DNA from 3 places in the Brevibacillus sp. YAE8 genome. Region 1 is predicted to be linked to each of the others. Evidence: riboswitches for the same ligand, from Rfam matches in the RefSeq annotation. Region 1 holds a riboswitch; each other region holds the start of a gene.

Region 1 (2,263 bases):
AAAACGGAGGTGAGCCTTGCCATTAAATTCGCTTGCCAGTTCAAAATTCAGGCAGATGGCTTTTGCATGTCCAATATGAAGATACCCGTTCGGCTCCGGCGGAAAGCGGGTAATGACTTCCTTGACCTTGCCTGCTTGCAGGTCGTCAATCACGATATTGCGGATAAAATTGGATGACGCTACCTTGTTTTCCAATGAAATCAACCTTTCACTTCACCTTTACATTCCATAATACTGATTCTCTTCCCAGAGTTCAACAAAATCGGGCCGTTGTCCGGCCCGCTGCGTCTACCACTCCTGCTCTTTTGACCATCGCGATTGCGGCTGGCAGTACAGCGAAATGATCGAGTCGAGCGACCGCCGCTGTTCGGTAATGCCGCGAATGGTTTGCAAATGCTTAGGTCTTACCAGGTGGAGCAGCGGCTGTTCAACCTGATTGAACCGCTCGAAGGCGGCGGCTGCGATCTCATCCCATTGGCGATAGTAGCGCAGCAAGTCGTCAGGCATCACCCTTGAACGGCTCGTGCCCGGCTCCGGCAAGCAGTCAAACGGTTCATCCAGGTTCAGCGTTCCGTAATCATCGGTCAGTTCCTCGCCCGGCAAAATGTCCCGCGCCGCCAGTTCCAGATCGTACATCGTCGCCACACAGGTCGCATGGAAGCTGTGGTTGACAAACCGGGCCTTATCCCAGCACAAGATGTATTTGCCGAACTGATTTTTGAACGAATATTTTTGCACGTCCTGTTTTCTTAATGGATCCAGTTTTTCCACAAATGCCGGGTCTAATACCTGATCGAGATCATCCTGGACCCAGACAATCGTGCCTTTGGGAATGAGCTTTGTCGCAAACACACCGTACCCGATCTCGTCGTTGATATAGCGAAGCTCTGTATCGGGATGCATCATGGTCGTTGTTTCACTCCTTGGCAAATGTGCCTTTTTATCATCATAAGCAGTTCGGCCAACAGAGGTGTGTGAATGTCGGTGAAAAACGCGTATTTCCCTGATGCTTCCTTTTTTCTAGATAAAAAGAAATTTCCTTATTTACCCCAATCGACAAATCGTCTATATTATTGACAAACAGGTTTAGGAAATTTTACCTGCAACATTTGCATTAATTTTTCATTGATATCGAAACGGCAAACCCGGGGAAATCCGGCGACGCAAAGCTAGAGGGGCTACCTCCGCACGAGCGGGCATGCCAGCCAGCTACCGAAATATTGATGTAGGACAAGACCAATGATCCTATATCATTGGTCTTTTTTTGCGCACTCATTGTCTGTTTTTGTCCATTTTTGTAGGTATGAGGAATTTTCTGTCTGTCCCGGTCAAGGAGGTGAGGCTGCGAAAAGCTGTCGGATTGTTGAACCTTTTCACCAAAATACAAGGAGGCTTCATGAGATGTCACTTTGGAAAAAACTTTCTGCCGTCGCATTGACCGCCGCTATCGGCCTGACAACATTCGCTCCGGTCCAAGCTGCCAATCGTCCAACATCAATGTCGCCAAATGCCATGGTCACAACACCTCACTATCTGGCTACAGCCGCAGCCCTGAAAACGTTGGAAGACGGCGGAAACGCAGTAGACGCCGCGATTACCGCCGCCTCTACCCTCGCCGTCGTCTATCCGCACTACACGACCATTGGCGGGGATAACTTCTGGCTCATTTACAACGCCAAAACAAAAGAGCTGAAAGCATTGAACGGCAGCGGACGAGCTGGCGAAAAGGCAACCATCGAATACTACAAAAGCAAAGGCTACGACAAAATTCCTTCCCGCGGCTATGAGTCTGCCAACACGGTTCCCGGCGTTGTTTCCGGCTGGTGGGAAGCCTACAACTACGCGCACAAAAGCATGGGCAACAGCAAGCTGCCTTGGCACAAGCTGCTGGAGCCTGCGATCGGGTACGCCGAAAACGGCTATCCCGTCTCGCCCAACCAGGTTTACTGGACCAAGTACGCAACAGACCCGACTGACAACGAGCTGAAAAATCTCCAGCGCTTCGAGGGCTTCCGCAAAACGTTCCTGAAGCCGAACGGAGAGCCGTATGCCGCAGGCGAAATTCTCAAGCAAAAGGACCTTGCCAAAACGTTGCGAATCATTGCCCAAAAAGGCGCCGACGGATTTTACAAAGGCGTAGTCGCGCAAAAAATCGTCGCCGACCTGCAAAAAAACGGCGGGCTGCTCACGCTGAAAGACTTCGAGAAGCATACCTCCACCTGGGCGGAGCCGATTACGGTAGACTATCGCGGCTACAAGGCGT
Region 2 (2,263 bases), on a different contig from region 1:
TGACGTCGATCTCTTGCTCGGACTCTAAGGCCGACAAGTTTTTTTCCAAATAGTCGAAGGACGCTTCGAACTGCCCGCGCAGCCTGCGGACCAGCTCTCTTGCTGGCAGCGGCGCATACGTGACAGGCTCGGAAGGCACGGTGTAAACAGCCCCTTTGTCAACGAGCTTGCCCACGACTTCGTAAATCATGGAGCGCGGCACGCCAGAGCGTTTGCTGATTTCGTATCCGGTGATCGGAGAGTGCTTGAGCAGACTGATGTAAGCCTTGCACTCGTACTGGGAAAATCCGAGCTTTTGCAATTCCTTGTATATGTCTTCCATCCCGACCTCTTAGTAGTTAGTTTTATACTCACTATAGGTTCAGGTTCGTTCCTTTGTCAATGTGCTTTTCCCGGCACAAGCGAAAATAAAAAAAACCCTCCGTGAACGAGGGCCTTTTTGGCAAGCAAGCAGCCTAAGCGAGATCGCGCACTTTAATGTAAGAAACGTTTCTTACATTAATCACGATGTCATCGTATTGCAGCCACCCATCCTTTTGGTTGGCGACCATTTGGATGATTTCTTCCGGCTCGGTTGTCTCGATCTTAACCAGCTCGCCACCGGAAAAGTGAAACTCAATCGTTTTGGCCTGACTCATTTTCGCATCCCTCCTGTTCTTTCTAGTTATCGGACGGATGGTAAATTTTTGTTACGCATCAGGCGAAAGTAGCTGAGTCGGCCATTGGCAAAAGTCCCGGCACAACCTGACTATGTTCCTATCTTTTCTCTGTTTTTCCTCGCATCTTTCTCTGTCCAAACTACCAATTTGGAGCCGACTATTTATGAACAATCGGTTACTTTACCCTACCAAAACTTGACAAGATTGTTTCTCTTGGATTATATTTTGCATAATTCGACACTTCTATACATTTTTCGCAAATGAATGACAAAGGCAAAGTCATCGAAAGGTGGCGACGCAAAACCACGGGTCTAAAGTCTTTGACCATGACAGCCGGGTTGCCATACATCATGAGCATAGCAGGAAGATGATGGTGACTTTGGGCTGTTTCCGCATGGGGAATGGCCTTTTTTATGCTCACATGGAAGAAAGGAGGCGCCATTTTATCGATCAACACTAGACTTGTACATGAAAAAACAAAGAGAGAGAAAAATGGAGTGAAGTATTATGTACAAACTGGTTGATTCAGCACAATCTTTGGCTCTTTTCCATCAAATCAAGGAAAGTGTCTGGACCTCAATGGGCTTCGAGATGGAATACGCCAAAGATGGTTCCGACGTCTATCTTTTGTTGTCGGATGAGGACGAACCAGGCGGGACTTTTGAATTTACACCACATGAAAAATCTTCTGCTTATCTGCAAAATTTGTTTCAGGATGTTTTGACGAGCGATATGAAAGTTGTCGAAGTGGACAGTTTCGCTGTCTTGCCCAAGTTCCGCGGAAAGCTGGGACGATGGGGAGTTGCCCTCATGATCGATTATGCAGAAAAACACGGATATACGCATGCAGTCGGTTTGGCAGATCCGGCTTTTTTTCAGTTGATTAACCGTAAATACAACGTCAGAGCGACGCAAGTGAAAGAGATGGTCTTCTACAAAGGGGCGAATGCCATTCCGACCGTCTTCCACCTGCAAGAAGCCTATTTGAACAAGGACAAGCCCGAATTTGCCTGGTATCAAGAGCTTTGCAAACAAATAAAAGTTGAGGTTAGCTGACATGGAACTCTTACAAAGAAGAAATAACTGGGTGGTCATTGTTTTTGCGAGCATCATTACCATCGTCCAGATCGTGAACCTCATCATGGGGGTTCCGTTCTCCTTCGTTTTAACCGTGCTGGGGATTTTGTACGGGGTGCTCGCACCTTTTGCCTACCTTTCCAACCGGCCAGCCTGGCGGGACAAGATGGCTCCCTTCATGAAGTTTTTCAACTTCGCTGTCATCGGCATTTTCATGTTCGTCATCGTGGGACTCGATCCTTGGCTGGTCAACATCATGACGATCATGTTCTTCGTCGCGGTCATGGGCATTTATCAGGACAAACTGATTAACATCTTGACCATCATCGCAGCCATGGGGATCGTCACCTACTATTTCCTGACGAACGGCGAAGCGATTTTCTACACGTCCGATCCTGTTCATTTGATGTACTACTTGCTGGCCTTCTGCTTCGTATCGGCGACAAGCATGATGCACGCAGTTTTCAACAACAAGCTGCAGCGGGAAAGCGAGGAGCAAAAGCAGCAAGCGATCGCCTCCAAAGAGT
Region 3 (2,263 bases), on a different contig from region 1:
GCGCGAATCTGCTCCTGGATTTCTTCGTCGCTTCGCCCGCTGCGCAGCGGCTCGCGCAAGTCATAGCCGGCGGAGGCGAACAGGCAGTTGTACATTTTCCCCTCTGCCGACAGCCGCGCCCGCGTACAGGTAGAGCAAAAGGCTTGTGTCACCGACGAGATCAGCCCAATCTCCTGATCGCTCCCCTCGTAGCGGTAGCGCGAAGCGACCTCGCCGAAGTAGTTCGCCTCGACCGGGACGAGCGGCATTTCTGCGTCGATCATCCGGACGATTTCGCTGGAAGGCACGACCTGATCGAGCTTCCAGCCGTTGCTGTTGCCTACGTCCATGAACTCAATGAAGCGCAGCGTATGGCCTTGCTCGCGGAAATAACGGGCCATCGGCAAAATGTCCTGGTCGTTGACACCGCGCTGGACGACCATGTTGATTTTCACCCCGAGTCCCGCTTCCGCCGCCGCGCGAATCCCGTCGAGCACGGCATCCACCGGATAGCCTCTGCCGTTTAACATGCCAAACCGCTCGTTGTCCAGGCTGTCGAGGCTGACGGTGACGCGATCAAGCCCGGCTTCCTTCAAAGCCTGGGCATGGCGGGCGAGCAGCGAGCCATTGGTCGTCATGGCGATATCGTGAACGTCCTCTATTTTTCGAATCATTCGTATTAATTCAGGCAAATCCCTGCGCACGAGCGGTTCTCCGCCCGTAATCCGGATTTTCCGCACGCCGAGCGCTGTGAATATTTGGGTCAAGCGGGTAATTTCTTCAAACGACAGCAGTTTGTGCTGCGGCAAAAATTCAAACTCCGGCCCGAAAATTTCAGCCGGCATACAGTACCGGCAACGAAAATTGCATTTGTCTGTCACGGAAATGCGCAGATCACGGAGAGGACGCTTTCGTGTGTCACGTACTTGCATCTGCTCTAGCACTGGTGGTCACCCTCCTTTTCCTGGCTGAGCCTGGCATGCCACTCTATCTCCTGTTTGTCTCGTATTGATGTCCAACATGCGATTCCGGCTTTTTATTAGCGTACCATATTCCGCCTGCGAACGGCTCCTGTTCCTGCACTTTTCGCTGTTGCAAAAGCGGTCGCAAGCCGATGAAAATCGGAAAAATGACCCGGTGCACGCCAATGTGCAAACCATTTTTTTTGACTATTCCCTTTTGTATAAACATAGGATAATATGACTATATATTATGCTCTATATATTCCTCTTCAATAAGGAAAGCGAAGATCAGCCGTTTGTATGTGGGCACTTGAATGGCTGGGAGCGAGTAGTGCAACCGACCCTATTTTCGTTGTAGGGTCGGTTTATTTTATCCCAGAACAAAGGCCTTGTCCACTGCTCAGAAACGGCAAGCTGCAGCAATGGCAATCGCCCCCTCTTTCTCAATTTTTGAGTAAATCAATAAAATGTAAAATTCGGAGGTCTGCATGCAATTTTTTGCAAAGAAAGCAAAGCCATGGAATGAGTATGTGAAAGCTTCCCACGCAACTGACATTGCCGAAGTGGGCGAACGCGTGAAAGAGCGCCTGTCTTTTTTGGGCGTGGATCAGGATACATTGGCGCACGTCAAAGAGGCTGCTACCACGATTTACCCCTTTAAAGCAGAGATCGTATCCCGGTTTTACCAGTCGATCACTAACGTTCCCCACCTCCAGAAGATCATCCTCGACAACTCCAGCCTGGAGCGGTTGAAAAAAACTTTGGAGGTCTACCTGGAGCAGTTTCTCACAGCAGAAGTCAACCATGAGTACGTGAAAACGAGAATTGTCATCGGGCAAGTTCACAGCCGCATTCATCTGACAGCCGATCATTTTATTTCTGCACACCATCTGCTGATTCAGATCATGACCACGATTTTGATGGAAAAATGGAGCAATCAGCCGCATCAGATGATGAAAATGGTCACCGCTGTGCAAAAATTGGCAGCATTCGATCAGCAACTGATTGTGGAAGTGTATATGGAAGAGACGTTCAAATCGTTTTTGTTCGGCATCTCCGGCATGCTCAACCATATGACCCAGCTCGACACGACGAAGCAGCTTATCTCGGGAATGGACGAGCAGATCGAGGAAAGCCACAGCGTCACCGCAGCAACGGAAGAAATGAGCGCCTCGATTCAGGAAGTCGCCAACCACGCGGTCAAAGTCGCAGAAGGGACAGACGAAGCGGTGCAATCCGCTGAACAGAGCAAACAGATCATCAATGCCGCTCTCGGCGACATCCGCCAGGTGGGCCACGTCTTTGTCGAGGTCATGAGCAGG

Evidence for each region. Region 1 has a riboswitch for cyclic di-GMP ahead of ggt (gamma-glutamyltransferase). Riboswitches for the same ligand answer to the same signal wherever they lie in the genome.
Region 2: it holds a riboswitch for cyclic di-GMP, as region 1 does, so the genes downstream of both, AC27IT_RS09330 (GNAT family N-acetyltransferase) here and ggt (gamma-glutamyltransferase) in region 1, are expected to answer to the same signal.
Region 3: it holds a riboswitch for cyclic di-GMP, as region 1 does, so the genes downstream of both, AC27IT_RS04460 (methyl-accepting chemotaxis protein) here and ggt (gamma-glutamyltransferase) in region 1, are expected to answer to the same signal.

The regions. Positions count from the first base shown of each region.
Region 1 is NZ_BAAIYG010000014.1:18,912-21,174, forward strand. It holds gene AC27IT_RS16460 (glutamine--tRNA ligase/YqeY domain fusion protein) at 1-204, opposite strand, end outside; gene AC27IT_RS16465 (SET domain-containing protein) at 289-906, opposite strand; cyclic di-GMP riboswitch class I at 1,129-1,217, shown strand; gene ggt (gamma-glutamyltransferase) at 1,402-2,263, shown strand, end outside.
Region 2 is NZ_BAAIYG010000004.1:300,700-302,962, forward strand. It holds gene AC27IT_RS09320 (TrmB family transcriptional regulator) at 1-322, opposite strand, end outside; gene AC27IT_RS09325 (hypothetical protein) at 456-638, opposite strand; cyclic di-GMP riboswitch class I at 922-1,005, shown strand; gene AC27IT_RS09330 (GNAT family N-acetyltransferase) at 1,167-1,715, shown strand; gene AC27IT_RS09335 (methyl-accepting chemotaxis protein) at 1,717-2,263, shown strand, end outside.
Region 3 is NZ_BAAIYG010000002.1:336,282-338,544, forward strand. It holds gene moaA (GTP 3',8-cyclase MoaA) at 1-911, opposite strand, end outside; cyclic di-GMP riboswitch class II at 1,210-1,293, shown strand; gene AC27IT_RS04460 (methyl-accepting chemotaxis protein) at 1,430-2,263, shown strand, end outside.